3 regions of the Paenibacillus sp. OAE614 genome follow, and region 3 is predicted to be linked to each of the others. Evidence: riboswitches for the same ligand, from Rfam matches in the RefSeq annotation. Region 3 holds a riboswitch; each other region holds the start of a gene.

Region 1 (6,152 bases), 1.7 Mb from region 3:
ACGCATGCTTGCAGCCGGGCACCTTGGCCGAAATGATTTTACGGATCCTTTCGCCGGCGTGGTCCGGGTCCGTCAGCACAATGACCCCCCGCCGCTCCTGAGCCAGCGCGATCCGCTGGAGTATACGCGCATTGATGGCGGAGCCGCCCGTCTCGATCGTATCGGCATCCACCGCCCGCTTCACGGCCACGGTATCATCCCGGCCTTCCACCACAATGACTTCTTTAATCATGATTTCCTGTCTTCCTTTCGAGTACATTATACCCGTCAATGCCGCCGGACAGCCAAGTCCCTGCAAGTGGGCATAAACCGTGATGCCTGTTCAGGTACTTTGCGTGGTCCCGGTATAGACAAACTGCTGTAAATTAACAACAAAAAGAAGAGGAAAGCTCCTCTTCTTTAGCATGACATTTTCATGATCATAATACTATAACATTAGAATGGCAAAGTAAAACGAAATTAGTTCAGCTCCGGTTTGACCGGACCGATCACGTACACCTTAAGGCCGGATTTACGGCCAAAGTTGCGTGCCTGCTGGACGGAATCGTAGTATATATCGATTTTATTTCCCTTAATGGCTCCGCCCGTGTCTTCCGCACGACGGAAGCCAACGCCTTCAATGTAAACCCACCATCCCAAAGGAATGACGCTTGGATCAACCGCAATCGTGCGGCCTTCCGTGACGCGTGTTCCTGTGGCGGTGCGTGTGCCGACTCCGGACTCGCCAGACGAATAAGCGGTCATGGAGACTTTGATCAGCTTCTTGTAGGAAAAGTCAACGCCGGCCTTGCTGACCCGGTTGTTACTGCTGCTGCTGCTGACCTTCTTCACCTTGGCAGGGGTAGAAGAAGCTTTGGCAACGGCTGTTTTGACTTCGGTCACTACGGGAACAGGCTTTTTCTTCGTGCCGACGGCAATGACCTTATCCTTGGTCACCGTCTGCACTTTTTTGCCCACCATTTTCATGGACACCAGCTTGCCGTCTTTGTACTTCTTCTCGATGTACTGCACCATGACGCCAGGAGATCCCCGCTGAATCACCCGCGACTCGCCTTTGTAAATGCTGGGGTCGGAGGTTTTGACCACCCGGAAGGGGAGGGATTCATGACGCTGTACCACTTGTTTGTTCATCCGGACGATCCGGATGTCCGTGTTGGTGGAGACCGCCGTTTCGACAGCCGGAGTGACAATGTCTGTTTCCTTGACTTTGACGCCGGTTTCTTTCAGCACGTCGCCGACCGTTTTGGCCGTTGTATACAAATGCTTCGTTGCACCATCAGCCGTCACCTTCACAGGACTCGCGCGGTCGATCACGACCTTGTCGCCGTCGGATATAGCCCCGCTCAGCGGCATCGATATTTGGTCCTCGGGTTTCAGACTGATTTCCTGCTCATCCAGCATTTCTTGAAGTAAAGATGTATTGGTCTGTACAGATTTCATTTGACCGTCTACTACCAAATAAACTTGTTTTCGCGATTGACTGTACACGAGCAGCAAGATCATCAGGGTAACCGCGATTGAAACGATAGCTGCAGTGGAGATCTGGCGCAAATTCTCATGCTTCCATCGCAATGCGTAAGACATGCTGGAGATTTTTGAATCATGGGTCTTCTCTGGTTGGAAAACGCCCACTTTCTCGATCCTCCTTCATAGCCTCGCCGTCTAGAGTTATGCATGATTGTATTTGACGCGACTATACTCAATTTTTTACAAGAACCCACAGAAAGCATGCGTTCTTGCACCATGAACCAATCTCTCCATCATGATTTGTCACCTCCTGTTATACAACAGTATGATGACTGCCTCTCCTTTATTCAAAACAAAAGAAGCCGATAGAAAAGAGCTTACGAGGACTCTTTCGTGGCTTCCGGATGTCTGAATATCGGAATTGTCATGCACGAGGGTACCTCTCTTTATCCGCTTACGGGGTTAGCTGTCGGGTTCGGGCGAAAGAGAGCCGCCCTATTCGCGTCCTTACGCTCATGGCGTAAAGCCGTTCAATTCACCCCAGAGACCCAAGAAAGAAATCAAATACGCTTGCGAGCACGGGACCGCTTCCGGTCTGTTATGACCCGCTCCAGTATTGGTTCCCCCGTTCTCCCATGCGGGAGACTCAGCGAGACTGGTTCATGAAGCTGCGAAGGTAAGACCTTAACGACAGCTCAATGATTCACTGAAAAGATGATATCCTGTTTTGATGCATGTTGTAAAGCGGTAATCAACCACGTTTAATTGAAAAAGTGGTTAAAAAAATGTAATATTCGGCGTTTTGTTTGTTAAAATTCTTTAATCATTCGCTCATGCTCATTTTTTCGGCTGTTTTTCTCCCGATTTCACACAATTCCAAATCGTTCCAGCCCATTTTGGGTGGTAATCTGGGCAATTTCCTCCAGGTCAACCCCCTTAATCTGGGCTGCCGCTTCAGCGACCAGACGGACGTTTGCCGACTCGTTTCTCTTCCCTCGGAAAGGGTGCGGCGTGAGATAAGGAGAGTCCGTTTCGATGAGCAGCCTGTCCATCGGAACCTGAGCCAGGACTTCTTTGGGGACTCTGGCATTCTTGAACGTAATAGGTCCGCCAAACGAAAGATGGAAGCCCATATTCAGGCACAGCTTCGCGGTTTCCCAGCTCCCCGAGAACGAATGCATGACACCGCCGACCTCGCCGGCCTTCTCTTCCCGTAATATTTTCACAATATCCTCGTGGGCGTCCCGATTATGTATAACAATCGGCATGTTCAGCTCTCTGGCCAGTCCAATTTGCTGGCGGAGGACCCGGTGCTGCACGTCCTTTGGAGAGGTGTCCCAGTAGTAATCCAGACCAATTTCACCGATGGCCACCACCTTGGGATGACTGCATAAGGATGCAATCCACTCCAGATCACCTTCCTGCATAAAAACGGCGTCCTGCGGATGCCAGCCTATGGCCGCATATATAAAATCATACGTTTCCACCAGCTTCATCGTCGATGGAATCGTCTCCCGGTTAAAACCAACGTTGATCATCCGTGTTACACCGGCTTGTACGGCATTGTCTATGACCCGCTCCCGGTCCTCGTCGAATTGTTGCGCATCCAGATGGGTATGCGTGTCGAACAGTTCCATGAATTTGAACTCCTTTCTTGTCGGTACCACATGTTCCTTTTCGTACGGTATTTTGTCATTAAAGCTTGAAAATGCGGGAAATCGAAGGAGAAAGATCGGTTATCGCCTTTTCCAGTTTATCTTCCGGATAATACAAGTGATATTTCCCGCGGTGAATGCCGCTGATGGAACGGACAATATCCGACACCTCGGATATTTCCCGCAGCTGCTCCTGGCGGTCGAGCAGCAGGATCTGTTTCTGGCTCGACTCGTCACCCGGACGAAATACATCGTAAGGAAGATCGGTCGGAAAATCAATCTCCAGATCATATTCCGGGTTCATTCCGGCTTGTCCAAACTCCCGGCGGATTTCATCGATCATTTCCAAATCGACCGAGTCCATTTCTACATATTTATACAGTTTGCGGTGCATAAATCGGGTGCACAGCTCGCTGAGTATGCGGTCGTCCTCATAGGACCACTGGAGGAAGGCCGTTTGAATCAGCGCCTCGTCCAGCTTCAGATAAGCTTGCACGTCCAGTTTGTCTTCAAAGAGCTGCGGAAGCGGCTCGACCATAAAGCCAAATGGATAACCATCCTGGTACAGCTCCTTGGCCCGCCGGAAAATTTGGCGCAAAATAATTTCTGAACTGCGGGTTACCGGATGGAAGTAGACCTGCCAGTACATCTGGTACCTGGACATTAAATAATCCTCCACGGCATGCATCCCGGACTCTTTGACCACCACTCTCCCCTGGTAAGGACGGAGCATCCGCAGGATACGGTCAATATCAATCGTACCGTAGTTCACCCCGGTGTAATAGGCATCCCGAAGCAGGTAATCCATCCGGTCGGCATCCAAGGGGCTTGAAACGAGGTTCACCACAATCGGTTTATCATAGGTCTTCGCGATGACGGCGGAAACCTTGTCCGGGAAGTCCGGGGCAATCTCGCTCAAAATGTCATTCACTTCCGTATCTCCGGTGACAATCCGGCGCGTCCAGTCTTCATGATTCATATGAAAGGCCTCTTCAATCGAATGAGAAAAGGGGCCGTGTCCCAGGTCGTGCAGCAGCGCCGCACACAGCGTCAGCAGCCTCTCTTCTTTCGGCCAATCCGGATATCCGCTGCGCTCAAATTGCGAAATAATCCGTCGTGTAATCTCATATACCCCTAAAGAATGGGAGAAACGGCTGTGCTCCGCTCCATGAAACGTCAAATACGAGGTTCCAAGCTGCCGGATCCGCCGCAAGCGCTGAAATTCGGTCGTATTAATGAGCCTCCAAACCGTGGAGTCCTGGACGTGAATATAATTGTGAACCGGATCTTTAAAGACTTTTTCCTCACTTAGTGGGTTCATGTTCAGGTCAACTCCATTCATTTTGTGAAATTCGGGTTGTTAAGTGTTTTAATTTTGAAATATTTTTGACAATTGATGTCGATACATGTCGAAATAAGCAGAATTAAGGTTTTCCAAATCGACATTATACTACCAAGGCGATATAATTGGAAAAGAATCCTGATATGAGTGATTTCCTAGCTGTTATGCTATTTGTAAGGTTATTGAACCAAATTTACTGGTTGACTGTTTTGGGAATCGTTGGTATTATTGATATCATTAAAGAGAGAACGTTGTCGAATTATGACATTTAAAACTATGGCGAGAGGAGCAATGATCAGTTATGATGAAATCAACTGGTATTGTAAGAAAGGTAGACGAACTGGGTCGGGTAGTTATCCCCATTGAACTGCGCCGTACCTTGGGCATTGGAGAGAAAGACGCACTTGAGATTTACGTGGACGGAGAACGTATTATGCTCAAGAAATACGAACCGGCCTGCATCTTCTGCGGCAATGCCGAGAATGTTACTTACTTCAAAGGAAAAATTGTTTGTCACGATTGCATATCAGAAATCCCAACACCTGTGACAAATTAAGATTTTTAGTATATAATAAGAGTAATTCAAATTGTTAATTCTAACCTTTTTCATATCTCCTTGGTGTCTCCTCGGCTTAGAACCCGGCCGTGGGAGGCATTTTTTTTGATTGAAGACGATATGACCGCTCCAAGGAGAAGAGAAGCAGCCGCACGATGCATCCTAACTCCGGCTGCTTCCATTTTGCCACAAATTCCCTATCCTCGGAAGAACTTTCATCCCTATAAAAGGCGACTGTCTTTTCAAAAATGTGGTTTACCCACCAAATTTCTCTCTTCTACCTACTGCTCCCTCACCACTGCATTTGTTACAATAGCGCGTTATACACATCCCTTTTGGAAATGCCGCGGTCGGCGGCCGCCTTCTTCATAGCGTCTTTCCTTGGCAACCCTTCCCCTTCGTAATGCTCCACATGCTCTTCCAAGGTCAGCTCCTGCCACCAAGCATCCCGCTGCTTCTGCTCCTCCTTCGGATCCGCGCCTTCCAGTACGAGGCAGTATTCGCCAATCGGAGCATGCTCCTCCAGATACTCGAGGCACTCTTCAATGGTTCCCCTGACAAACTCCTCATATCGCTTGGTCAGCTCACGGGCAAGCACAATTCTCCGATTGCCGAGAATTTCAAGGATGGCCTTGAGTGTCTTCATTACCCGATGAGGCGATTCGTAAAACAGCAGCGTTCCGGATGCCGCCTGCAGCGGCTCCAGTACCGCTTGAATCTCTTTGCGTTCCCGGGGAAGAAAACCGATAAACGTAAAGCGCTCGGTCGGAAGTCCCGACACGATCAGGGAGGATAACGCAGCATTGGCACCCGGGACCGGAATAACGGAAATCCCTTGTTCCAACGCCAGCTGAACGAGGTCGGCCCCGGGGTCGGAAATCGCCGGCAGACCGGCATCGCTGACAAGAGCCAAATTTTTTCCTTCTATTATATAGCGTATTAATTCGGGTCCGCTTGCCGCCTTATTATGCTCATGATAGCTGAACAACATAGACGGGGAAATGTCGAAATGGGTGAGCAGCTTGCGCGTCTGCCTTGTATCCTCTGCGGCGATAATGTCACAGGCCTTTAGCGTGTTTACCGCCCGAAACGTCATGTCCTCCAAATTGCCGATGGGCGTGGCCACCAGGTA
Region 2 (6,152 bases), 1.9 Mb from region 3:
ACATTCGATTTGGGGTGAAATAACATGTCAATCAGCGTCATTATTGTGGACCCGGAGGACGAATTTGAACGGTCCTTTATGCTTCCAGTGGCGACGGAATCCTTTTTCCAGAAATATTGGGTGCCGGCGGTGGAAGAGTTGAACTTGCAGTGGGTCGCACTTTTTCAGGACGGTACGGACGTGGAGTCCGAGGACATCCCGGCTGTCTTGGGCGAAGTGTCCCAGCTTAAAGAATGGGCGCGAAGCCACATGCATGGGGACGACCTCGACCACATGTTACGCAGGCTCGAGCTGCTCGAGACGGAACTGCCGAAAGCGTACAGGCGCGGCGGAGCGGTTGTCTACATCGGTTAACATTGCCTGTTAACATCGGTGTATGAATGAAAGATTGTTTTAGTCTCATAAGAGGTGAGTGCGTTCAAGTCCGGGTTACACAGACACCGGGCTTGATTGCTTTTATCCGCGGTACGTGATGAAAAGGGAAAGGGGAGAGCGAAGTGAGGCACTCTTATCGAATGGACGAAGGGGCTTTTGTGCATCACTTGAACGAAGCTTATGGAATCGCTGCCCGGAGGCTTATTTTTATCCCTTATGGGGATTCGGCCTATTCTTACCGGGTGGAGGGAGAAAACGGGACGCGATACTATCTGAAACTGTTTGACCATAGCAATGACAGCCACCGCCAAGGCATCCTTCGGTGCAGCTGTTATGTGCCGTTTATGTGGGAATTGCATCAGACCGGCCACTTTGTGGAGCTGCCCTGTCCGCTCCGAACCTTAAGCGGTGCTTTTCTGCTTTCCCTTCCTGATTGCACAGCGGTGCTGTTTCAATTTATCGAAGGAGAAACCTGGGCTGAGGCTTACCCTTTTTCCAAGCATAACTTGGAGCGTGTTGGACGGCTGGCGGCGCGGATTCGGCAGTTGACTCCCTTTACTGCCACATCCGGCCTTTCGAGTGAAACGTATCACGTCTCCTTTTCCGAACATTTGATCCAATGCCTGAAGCAGCTTGAGCATCTTCAGCCCGGTGCAAGTCCCGCTAGCCAGCTGCTGCGTGAGCTTGTCATCCCTCAGCAAACGCGCATAACCGAGCTGCTGCACCAGATAATGGGTATTCGTGAGCGTCTCTTGCTTGATCCAGCCCCCAATGTGCTCTGCCACGGTGATCTGTGGGGAGGGAATCTAATGGAGACCGCGGACGGAAGGCTGATCGTCCTGGACTGGGAAGCGGCTATGCTTGCGCCACCAGAGCTGGATATCGTGGGGTATATCGGGGACGGACTGGGTCATTTCCTCACAGGGTATGAGCAGGAACTAGGACAACAGATGGAGCTGAACCCGGATTTGCTGCGTTATTATGCATACCGCCATCATTTGAGAAACCTGACCCATTGGTGCATGAATATTTTGCAGCGTGACCTGGAACCGGACCAGCTGGATAACGACATCGAAATGGTCCGGCATCACTGCTTGAACCGACTGGATACCGTAGAGGCTTCGCTGAGGAATGCGGCGGATCGAAATATATAGAGCCCGATATGATTTTAATAGCGTAAACAAGCGATAAGCACAGCTACAGCCAGAAATTAATAGATTGCCGCCATTGTAAGCGTTGACATGGAGTTCTTTTGAATTTTTTCATACGTATCTCAAACCGTTTGCTTCTTTACAGCAGGCATCTGGAAGGAGTAAGATTCAATTCGTAATCGTGAACTTGTGAACCTGAAACGTAATACTCCTTGATCGCTGAATTCTGAAATCAGGAGCGGGGGAACCAAAGGGAGGAAGTTAAGCCTTCGTCCCAGGGGTGAATCACTTGATGTTCATTTATTGAGTGTAGGGATACTTTCGGTCCCGAATCCGTCAGCTAACCTCGTAAGCGTTATGAAAGAGGGATTTGTCGTGCGCGTAAAGCCACGGGAAGGTCCAGCTTTCCTGCGGCTTTTTTTGTTGTGCCCAAAAAGGGTTGAGCACGTGTCTAACGGGTACATCATGAGCATTTCAACTCTAACACTGGCGGTGACAAACATTTTATGGCAGCATTGAAAAGACTTTTGATCGGACGGCCGCTGAAGTCTACCGAATTGGGAGAACAAAAACTGAATAAGAAAAAAGCTTTGGCCATTCTATCCTCCGATGCGCTGTCGTCCGTAGCGTATGGGCCGGAGCAAATTTTGCTGGTTCTGGTCACGGTCAGCACGGCGGCGTTCTGGTATTCGATACCTATCGGAATCGGCGTACTGATTTTGCTGGCTGCACTCATTTTATCCTACCGGCAGATCATCTTCGCTTATCCGCATGGCGGCGGCGCTTACGTCGTCTCCAAACAGAATCTGGGAATCTATCCCGGGCTGGTGGCCGGCGGATCGCTGCTGGTAGATTACATTTTGACTGTTGCGGTCAGCGTTTCGGCGGGCACGGACGCGCTGACTTCGGCGTTTCCGGCGCTGCATGAGCATACGGTGGGGATTGCCGTCACCTTCGTCATCCTCATTACGCTGCTGAATTTGCGGGGCGTCACTGAGTCCGCCTCCATCCTGGCTTATCCGGTGTATCTGTTCGCCTTCGCGCTGTTCATTTTGATCGGCGTTGGTATGTACAACATCGTGACCGGTCACGTTTCACCGCATTTGCATACGCCGGTCGGGACGCCGGTGGCGGGAATCAGCCTGTTCCTGCTCTTAAAAGCTTTTGCCTCGGGCAGCTCCGCCCTAACCGGGGTCGAAGCGATCTCGAACGCCATCCCGAACTTCAAAGATCCGGCCCCGAACAATGCGGCCAAAACCTTGATGGCAATGGGGATTCTGCTGGCTGTACTCTTCTCGGGCATCGTATTTCTTGCTTATTATTTGGGCATATCCCCGAATCCCCAGGAGACGGTCGTATCCCAGATTGCCAATCAGACGTTCGGACGGAATTTTATGTACTTTTTTATCCAGGGCACGACGGCACTCATCTTGATCCTGGCGGCCAATACCGGATATTCGGCGTTTCCGCTGCTGGCGGTCAATTTAGCCAAAGACCGGTTTATTCCCCGGATGTTTACCGTCCGCGGTGACCGTTTAGGCTATTCGAACGGAATCATCATTCTTGGCCTACTATCCATCGTGCTGATCGTCGCCTTCCACGGACAGACGGAACATTTGATCCCACTGTACGCGGTAGGGGTATTTATCCCCTTCACGCTCTCGCAAACGGGAATGATCGTCAAGTGGATCCGGGAAAAACCGCAGGGTTGGGTGACGAAGCTCGTCATCAATACGATCGGCGCGCTGATCAGCTTCACGGTGTCGGTGATGTTCTTTGCAACCAAGTTTGCGCAGATTTGGCCGGTACTGATCTTTTTGCCGCTGATCGTGTATCTGTTCCACCGGATCAAGAAGCATTATGAGGCGGTTGGCGAGCAGCTGCGGCTGTCGACGTGCGAGCCGGCGGTACCGATTGAAGGCAATGTGATCATTCTCCCCGTCTCGGGCATTACGCATGTCGTGGAGCATTCCCTGAATTATGCGAAGTCGCTGGCGGCGGATCAGATCATTGCGGTATATATTCCGTTTGAACGGGAAGAAGAGAACCGGTTTGAGGAAAAATGGCAAAAATGGCGGCCTGACGTGCGCCTTGTGACGCTGCATTCTCCATACCGGAGCATCATTCATCCGCTTAGCAAATTTATCGATACGGTGCACCGGAAAGCCAGCGAATCCAACTACCAGGTCACTGTGATTATTCCACAGTTTATTCCAAAGCGGAGCTGGCACAATCTGCTGCACAACCAGACGAGCTTGATGATCCGAACTTATCTTTTATTCCGCAAAGATGTTGTTGTGACAACGGTACCGTATCATTTAAAAAAATAGCGATGCATATGGTTCAATCCATTCGTAATCAGGCCCCAGCATCTGTGCCGGCGGTCTTTTTTTTGCGTAAAAGCAGCGGATATATATGAAGGGAAAGAGTAATCCCGTGGGAATAATGGCTTGAGCGTAATGACTTATGAGTAAGGGCTTATTTCCTGCAGAGTAGGGGATCCGTATTTTTTCACGATGTGCAGGGTGTCATAGTTTTAACGCAACAAAAATTCATCCATTGCGTCTAATCAACGTATATAGAACAGCAACAGGGGTGGAACAGATGAATGTGAAACTAATAACGATATTCGGTGCCGTACTCGGTTCTGTGCTCGTATGGGCAGGAAGCGCAGCTGCGGAAGAACGGTTTACCGATCTGCAGCACTCGAAGTGGGCGGAAGACGGCATCACCTATATGTCTGAACGGGGAACCGTCGCTGGATACGGTAACGGGAAGTTTATGCCTGAGAGACAAGTCACAAGAGCGCAAGCCGTCACTTTCATGGTGCGGGAACTCTATCCGCAGGAGCTGCAGCAAGAAGCGGGCGGCGGCATGACCTATACAGATGTGCCTAAGAACCATCCTTTTTATCTTGAAATTTCCATTGCCGCAAAACATGGGCTGGCCAGCGGATTTCCTGACAGCACATTCCATCCGGATGCTCCGATGAGCCGTGCTGAAACAGCGGCGTTTCTTACACGGGCCTATTCACTCGTAAAAGGCCAGCAACCCGTAACATTAACGGATACAGCAAAGCATTGGGCGGCAGCGCCTATTCTCATCATGAGCTCCAACGGATTGATCGGCGGATATTCAGATAGCACCTTTCGTCCGGACCGATCTGTGACGCGAGCGGAGTTTGCCGTATTTATGTCACGGGTCATTCGCTTCGAACGTCAAGGAGCCATTCAGGCACAGAATTGGGATAAGCTGATGTCCTACATGACGGTCAGCGAGCAGGTCGGCCAAATGCTCATGCCTGACATCAGGCAATGGAACGGGAAAGTGACGACTACGGTCAATGAAGGGGTCAAACGCAGCATCCATGATCAGGATTTGGGCGGACTTATTCTTTTCGATAAAAATATCGTAGATGCTCGTCAGGTCACCACTCTGACGCATGATCTGCAGATGGAAGCAGGCGACATTCCGCTGTTCCTTGGCATCGACCAGGAAGGCGGGGTCGTTAAACGAATCCCCGGGGGTACGAATCTACCGGGTCAAATGGCGCTGGGCGCAACCGGAGATACAACGCTCGCCGAAGCGGCCGGACGGCTGACCGGGGAGGAGCTAAAAGCGCTCGGGCTTCAGATCAATTTTGCGCCGGTGCTCGACATTAACAGCAATCCGGATAATCCGATTATCGGAATGCGGTCGTTTAGCTCGGATCCGGATTTGGTGACACGACTGGGTCTCGCAGAGATCCAAGGACTGCGGCAATCGGGAGTCATCGCGGCGGTCAAGCATTTTCCAGGCCATGGCGATACGGTAGTAGACTCCCACTTGGGAATGCCGGTGCTTTCGCATGATCGGGAGCGGCTAGATGCCGTTGAGCTCAAACCGTTTCGGTCTGCCATCGATAACGGAGTAGAGATGATCATGACCGCACATATTGCGTTTCCAGCAGTAGACAACGAACACGTCACATCACTTAAGGACGGAAGCAGCGTGCCGATTCCTGCTACGTTATCCAAGAAGGTGCTGACCGGGCTGCTCCGGGGGGAGCTTGGATATAAAGGCGTCATCATTTCCGATGCCTTCACGATGAATGCGATCGCGGAGCATTTTGGCGAAAATCAAGCGGTGGTACGTGCCGTTTCCGCAGGTGTGGATATCATCCTCATGCCGCAAGATCCGGCAGCCGCGCACCAAACGCTGGTGAACGCGGTGAAGAGCGGGGCGATACCGATCGAAACCATCCATTCGTCAGTGAAACGGATTTTGGAGCTGAAAGCAAAATACGGTTTGTTTGACCGCAGCGAAAGCCTTACGCAGCAATTGGCCGCTCTTAATGGTGTCATTGGTTCCGAGAAGCATCGTACAGTGGAGCGGGAAATCGCAGAGCGAGCGGTCACCTTGTTAGCCGGCCGTGACGGTGCGCAGCCGGATTCCATTCGTCAAGGCGATCGGGTTGCGATTGTCGCAGCCGATGAGGAGCAGGCGAAGCAGCTCGAGAGACAGCTGAAGCAAGCCGCAAATAACCTATCGCTTAAAACAGTAACAGCCCTAGTCGGTCAAGGAAAAACGAATGAGGCGCTTCAGGCGGTGGATCAGGCGGATTACGTCATCCTGGCTTCATATCAG
Region 3 (6,152 bases):
GTTTGCATCCATTTGAACAAATGCCTCCTCATCATGGTTTCAGCCTGATGTCAATGAGCCTTCTCATGAACAGAGAAACCCGAGTTAACATTAGTATACCCAAACTTCAAAGAATTTGTAAAGAATATATGGTGAATACTTATAGGGGCAGGAAAGGGTGGCTGAGCGGTTAAGGGGCCCGAATTTCGTTTAATCTGTAATTAAGGGTTTCACATTTCTTGACGGAATGTGTTATACTTAAACTGTCCACAAAGACATATCAGTTTAGACGTCCATTTGCGCTCTTGCGATTACGGGGGATACCAAGCGGCATGGCCGTTTTTTCGTCTCCTGCGTACAGCCGCTAAACATGGTCTGTCTTCTGTGAAGCAGAATACACCGAATTTTTTTCTTATAAGGAGGAAACCTATTATGGCAATTGTGAATGTATCCGACCAATCCTTTAACGCTGAAATCGAAGGTCAAGGTACGGTTCTGGTAGATTTTTGGGCACCATGGTGCGGTCCTTGCAAAATGATCGCTCCGATTCTGGAAGACCTGGCTAACGAGCTCGGAGACTCCGTGAAAATTGCCAAACTGAACGTGGATGACAACCCGGAAACGGCGTCCCGTTTCGGCGTGATGAGCATCCCGACTTTGATTTTCTTCAAGGACGGTCAACCGGTTGATAAAGTGGTCGGCCTGAACTCTAAAGAAAACCTGAAAAACATCATCGCTAAACACCAATAATTGGTGCATGGCCGATGACAGGCGCCTCCGGATGATTCCGGGGGCGCTTTATTCGTATGTAGGTACGGATCTCTGGCAGATGGCCGAAAATAGGTTGTCGGGATTTCTTGCATATTTACATGCAGCGCTGGAATGACCCGAAGGTAACCGAATAGGCTATCTTGACGAAACCCCGACTTTTGCCGGGTTATATTGCTGTATTCAGCCGTTTTCTCCTATAATATAAGTACCGGGAGGTGAGCCGATACGGCATGGACGATTTTGCAAAGCAATTACAGGAACAGGAAAGAGCACTGGAGAAGATCCGCAACAAGCTGGCTTTGCTGCCCGATCTGCCCGGTTGTTATTTGATGAAGAATGCCGATGGCAAGATTATTTATGTGGGTAAAGCCAAGGTGCTGAAGAACCGGGTCCGCTCCTATTTTACCGGCAGCCATGACGGCAAGACGCAGCGCCTGGTGGCGGATATCCGGGATTTTGAATATATCGTGACCGGAAGCAACATTGAAGCACTCATTCTTGAATGTAATCTGATCAAAACGCATCAGCCGCGATATAACGTCCTGCTGAAGGACGATAAGACGTTTCCTTATATTAAAATTACCAATGAGCCGCATCCCCGTCTTGAGGTGACCCGCCGCGTGCTCAAGGACAAAGCCAAGTATTTCGGCCCTTATCCGAATGCTTACGCCGCGCAGCAGACGAAAAAGCTGCTGGACCGGATGTATCCGCTGCGCAAATGCGGGGTCATGCCGAAGGAGGTATGCCTGTACTACCATATGGGCCAATGCCTGGCACCCTGCGAGAAGGAAGTTCCTCAGGAGGAATATGACCGTATTACCCAGGAAATTACTTCTTTTCTGAGCGGCGGACACGAAGAGATTAAGAAGGAGCTCCAGCGTAAGATGCAGGAGGCGGCGGAGGAGCTGTATTTTGAACGGGCAAAGGAGCTGCGCGACCAGATCCTGAACATTGAAGCGATCATGGAGAAGCAGAAGATTACGACGACGGACACGAAGGACCGCGACGTATTGGGATTTGCCGTGGATAAAGGCTGGATGTGCGTGCAGATTCTGTATATGCGCCAGGGGAAAATGATCCAGCGTCACGCGTCTGTTTTTCCATTTTATGGCGAGGCGTACAGCGATTTTATGTCCTTCGTGACGCAGTATTACAGCGACAATCCGGCGCTGCCAAAGGAAATTTTGCTGCCTGACATGCCAAAAGGGGAAGAGGCGGAAGACAGCAGCCGGCCAGAGGATGCCGCGGAATCGATCGATGCCGGCGGCGGTGCTGCATCCCTGCAGGAATGGCTCGGCATCAAGGTGCTGGTGCCCCAGCGGGGAACGAAGCGCCAGCTTGTGGCCATGGCGGAAGAGAATGCCAAGGTCTCACTGGACGAGAAGTTCCGCCTGATCGAACGGGATGAGGAGCGGACGTCCAAGGCCGCCGCAAACCTCGGCCAGTATATTGGCATTGAGTCGCTGCACCGGATCGAGGCGTTCGACAACTCCAACATCCAGGGAACGAATCCGGTATCGGCGATGGTCGTGTTTATCGACGGCAAGCCCGACAAAAAGGAATACCGGAAGTACAAAATCCGTTCGGTTCAGGGACCGGACGATTACGATACGATGCGGGAGGTCGTCCGCAGACGCTACGAGCGCGTGCTCAAGGAAAATTTGGAGCTGCCCGACCTGATTGTCGTGGACGGCGGCAAAGGCCAAATTTCCGCCGCGATCGACGTGCTGCAGAACGAGCTGGGCCTGTTCATTCCGGTGTGCGGTCTGGTCAAGGACGTCAAGCACCGGACCGCGCAGCTGATGGTGGGCGATCCGCCCGAGCCGATTTCGCTGCCGCGCGACAGCCAGGAGTTTTACCTGCTTCAGCGCATCCAGGATGAGGTGCACCGGTTCGCCATCACCTTCCACCGCGAGCAGCGCGGCAAGTCGATGGTGGCATCCAAGCTCGACGCCATCCCGGGCATCGGCGAGAAGCGGCGCAAGCTGCTGCTGAAGCATTTTGGCTCGCTCAAAAAAATAAAAGAGGCCCGGATTGAAGACTTCCGGCCTCTCTCGATCGGCGACAAGCTCGCCGGACAAATTATAGCAGCCCTTCAGGAGGAGGAGTCGTAGCATACGGCTTCTCCTTCTTTTTGCCGTAAAACAGGTAAATGACCCAGGCGACGATAAACGGCATGACGCAGGTGACCACGCCCGCCAAAATGTTCGTCAGATCCCCCATGCTGAACAAGCTGAAGCTCATCAGGATGCTGTCGAACACGACGTGGGCGAACATGACCGCGATGTAGCCGTGACGCAGGAAGATCAAGCTGAACAGGAGACCGATGAACAGGAGCTCGATCGGACGAGTGTATATCGGGTAGATCGGGTACAGCGTATGGCCGAAGGCCCAAATCAGCGTCGGAATGACGCAGGCGACAAATGTGTTTCTTACGATTTTCTTCAGCATCGGTATGCCGAACAGGCGGTACACGGCTTCCTCGGAGATGCCGGCCATCCAGGCCATGATCGGCAGCATCCACGGATACAGCATGTTATACGGGGACTGCGAGGCGTCCGTCGTGGACCAGCTGTGGATCGTCCGGTCCAGGACGAGATAGATCACCGACTGCGCCCCCATCAGGATAAACGCCCACAAATACCCGGTGAACATGCTGTGGAGCACGTAACGCCCGTATCCAGGCTCTTTGGCGCGGGCCCAGGCGTTGTAACCGGCTTTGCGCCATAGTCCGTCCCCGCCGACCAGGGAGAAATACAGGAGCACCGTCATCGCTATGCTCAGGATCACCTGAACGACCATGGCCGCGATTATCCCGAACTGGGAGAAGCCTTCCGCTTCCAGCACCGGCAGCATGTTATAAGTCGTCAGCAATGAGACAACAAAATAAAACAAAGACAAAAACAGCCCGCGGGCAAAGGAGGTGTACCGCCGCGTCAGCGCACTGTAAATGATGGCGAGAATGCCGAGCACGATCGTAAACAGTCCGTATCCCAGCATGGTCAGCATCGTGGCGCTTTTGGTCTGCTTCTCTACATAAGCCGTATGAGCGGATGGGACCGAAAATCCAGGGAGGAAGGAGTGAAGCTCCCCATCCTCAAAGGCAAACTTGAATTCCAGCTGCGATTCCCCGATGTGCGAGGAGGAGTCGGTATAGATCAATCCGGGCTCATCCTTGCCGCTCGATACTTTCAAGGAGCTTGTGCTGTAGCCCAGCTTCTGCAGCCAGGACGAGGCGATTTCCTCTTTATCCTCCAGCGTCATGTTCCCTTCCACAATTCTCAGTTTCTGCTTGCGCATGGTTTCGTTCGATTCAGCCATCGCGGCAGCATACTTGGAGTACGGAGGCGTGATGGAGAACCCGACCACCTTGCCCGTGTTCATATGTACGTCTACATTGACATATCCCTGATCGCTCGACTCGGGCAGCCGGACCCGGAACACGTCATAAGGATACTTCGGTTCGTATTTCTTGTTATATTCGTTAAGAAGCTTCTCTCTGGATAAATAACCGTAAAGGTCCGATTCCGACTGGTACGTGACGAGCGGTTCGGCGGCAATGCCTGTTTGAATATTCAACCGGTCCGAGGCAAACGCTTTGGCGGCTGCTTCCGCCTCCGATTTGCTGATGACCTTGGTCGTTTGCCCCTCTAGCGTCTCCGAGCTCGTCTGCGGAAACACTTGTACAAAAAAGAATAAAATAAGGCCGATGACCCCCAAAATGCCCAGCCATTTATAATTGGCCCTGATTTCCAGCGGCTGGTTTAACCGGTCCATGAAATCCCCCCTTGAATGTGATAAAGATACCATTCCCCCCAATACAGTACGGTAAACATAACATAGAAGATTCGCCCAAAACCAGTATACCCTGAAAATAGTGGTGAAAAAACGATGAAAATCAAGGAAAGCCATCGAAAAGAGAAGATAACCGCAGGCCGTGTCCACCTGCATTGCGAATCAGGCTGTTTTCCATCCAATTCATCAGAAAAAGGCCTTTGTGAAGTCCTACAATAAAGATTATAATTTTGATGCAAATGAATAAGAACGCCGAATTTCCAAGTGAAAACGGGGGAACCAATTTTTTGGGGTGAATTTCGTTGGGACGGTTTAGTCCGCGAATAGGGCAACCTGTGCATGCCCGAATCCGTCAGCTAACCTCGTAGGCGTCGTGCATGCAGGAGCCAAACCGAAAGGCATTGGATTTCCGATGCTTTTTTTCTTTTGACTTTTTTAAAGAGGTGAATGTATTGATTGGTAAATGGAAGTGGTTCCGGCTGGCCCCTCCGCAAGTATTAACGCTCGGTTTTGCGGCCATTATTTTGATCGGAGCCATACTGCTCACCTTGCCGATTTCGAACACGACGGGTAAGCCGCTGAATTTTATGGATGCCTTGTTTACGGCAACCTCGGCGACCTGCGTGACCGGTTTGGTTGTCAAAGATACGGGGCTGTATTTCAGCACGTTCGGTCAAGTCGTCATCATGCTGCTGATCCAGATCGGCGGGCTCGGTTTTATGACGATGGCCACGCTGATCGCTCTGGTGTTCAAGCGCCGGATTTCGCTCCGGGACCGGCTCCTGCTGCAGGAAGCGATGAATCAGAACACGATGGAAGGCATCGTCCGCCTGATTCGGAAAGTGATATTTTTTTCGTTGAGTATCGAAGGCTGCGGAGCGTTACTGCTCGCCATCCGGTGGTCGTTCGATATGCCTCTTGGAAAAGCGATCTATTTTGGAATATTTCATGGCGTGTCCATGTTCAATAATGCGGGATTTGACCTGTTCGGCCATTTTAACAGCCTGACGGGATTTGTATACGACCCGCTCGTCAATTTTGTGGTGATGTTTCTGATCGTATCCGGCGGCATCGGCTTTATCGTCATGTCCGATCTGGTGGATTACCAGGTACACCGGAAACTGTCGCTCCACACCAAAGTGGTGCTGTCCATGACCGGTGCTCTGATTGTGGTCGGAGCGGTCGTCATCTTTATCTTTGAATTCACGAATCCCAAGACGCTTGGTTCGCTGAATTGGGGCGGTAAAATTCTCGCCTCCCTGTTCCAGTCGGTTACGCCGAGGACGGCTGGGGCGAATACGCTGGACCTGGCAGGCATGCGCCAGGCGTCGCAATTTTTTACGATCATTCTGATGTTTATCGGCGCTTCGCCGGGATCCACCGGGGGTGGGATCAAGACCACGACGTTCACCATCCTTGTCGGTGCGGTGATTGCAATGATCCGAGGGCGTGATGACATCGTCATCTACCGTTACCGTCTGGCGCAGGAGCGAATTTTTAAAGCGTTGACCATTACGTTCCTGGCCTTGTTCCTGGTGGTCGGCGTATCCATGGTTCTGTCTACGACGGAAGACAGCAGCTTTTTGATGATCCTGTACGAGACGACG

The links. A riboswitch is a leader RNA that binds a small molecule or an ion and turns the genes downstream of it on or off. The one in region 3 is predicted to bind cyclic di-AMP.
Region 1: it holds a riboswitch for cyclic di-AMP, as region 3 does, so the genes downstream of both, ABIE48_RS31490 (resuscitation-promoting factor) here and ABIE48_RS23845 (TrkH family potassium uptake protein) in region 3, are expected to answer to the same signal.
Region 2: it holds a riboswitch for cyclic di-AMP, as region 3 does, so the genes downstream of both, ABIE48_RS14910 (APC family permease) here and ABIE48_RS23845 (TrkH family potassium uptake protein) in region 3, are expected to answer to the same signal.

The regions. Positions count from the first base shown of each region.
Region 1 is NZ_JBEPOD010000001.1:6,866,595-6,872,746, forward strand. Features, by position in the region: gene rnmV (ribonuclease M5) at 1-232, opposite strand, end outside; gene ABIE48_RS31490 (resuscitation-promoting factor) at 460-1,632, opposite strand; cyclic di-AMP (ydaO/yuaA leader) riboswitch at 1,903-2,129, opposite strand; gene ABIE48_RS31495 (TatD family hydrolase) at 2,334-3,104, opposite strand; gene ABIE48_RS31500 (HD domain-containing protein) at 3,163-4,443, opposite strand; gene ABIE48_RS31505 (AbrB/MazE/SpoVT family DNA-binding domain-containing protein) at 4,766-5,020, shown strand; gene rsmI (16S rRNA (cytidine(1402)-2'-O)-methyltransferase) at 5,328-6,152, opposite strand, start outside.
Region 2 is NZ_JBEPOD010000001.1:3,241,657-3,247,808, forward strand. Features, by position in the region: gene ABIE48_RS14895 (PrsW family glutamic-type intramembrane protease) at 1-23, shown strand, start outside; gene ABIE48_RS14900 (hypothetical protein) at 25-354, shown strand; gene ABIE48_RS14905 (phosphotransferase enzyme family protein) at 498-1,529, shown strand; cyclic di-AMP (ydaO/yuaA leader) riboswitch at 1,734-1,897, shown strand; gene ABIE48_RS14910 (APC family permease) at 2,033-3,856, shown strand; gene ABIE48_RS14915 (glycoside hydrolase family 3 N-terminal domain-containing protein) at 4,131-6,152, shown strand, end outside.
Region 3 is NZ_JBEPOD010000001.1:5,160,176-5,166,327, reverse strand. Features, by position in the region: gene ABIE48_RS23865 (YqzM family protein) at 1-12, opposite strand, end outside; gene trxA (thioredoxin) at 412-729, shown strand; gene uvrC (excinuclease ABC subunit UvrC) at 981-2,864, shown strand; gene ABIE48_RS23850 (CPBP family intramembrane glutamic endopeptidase) at 2,833-4,527, opposite strand; cyclic di-AMP (ydaO/yuaA leader) riboswitch at 4,786-4,930, shown strand; gene ABIE48_RS23845 (TrkH family potassium uptake protein) at 4,998-6,152, shown strand, end outside.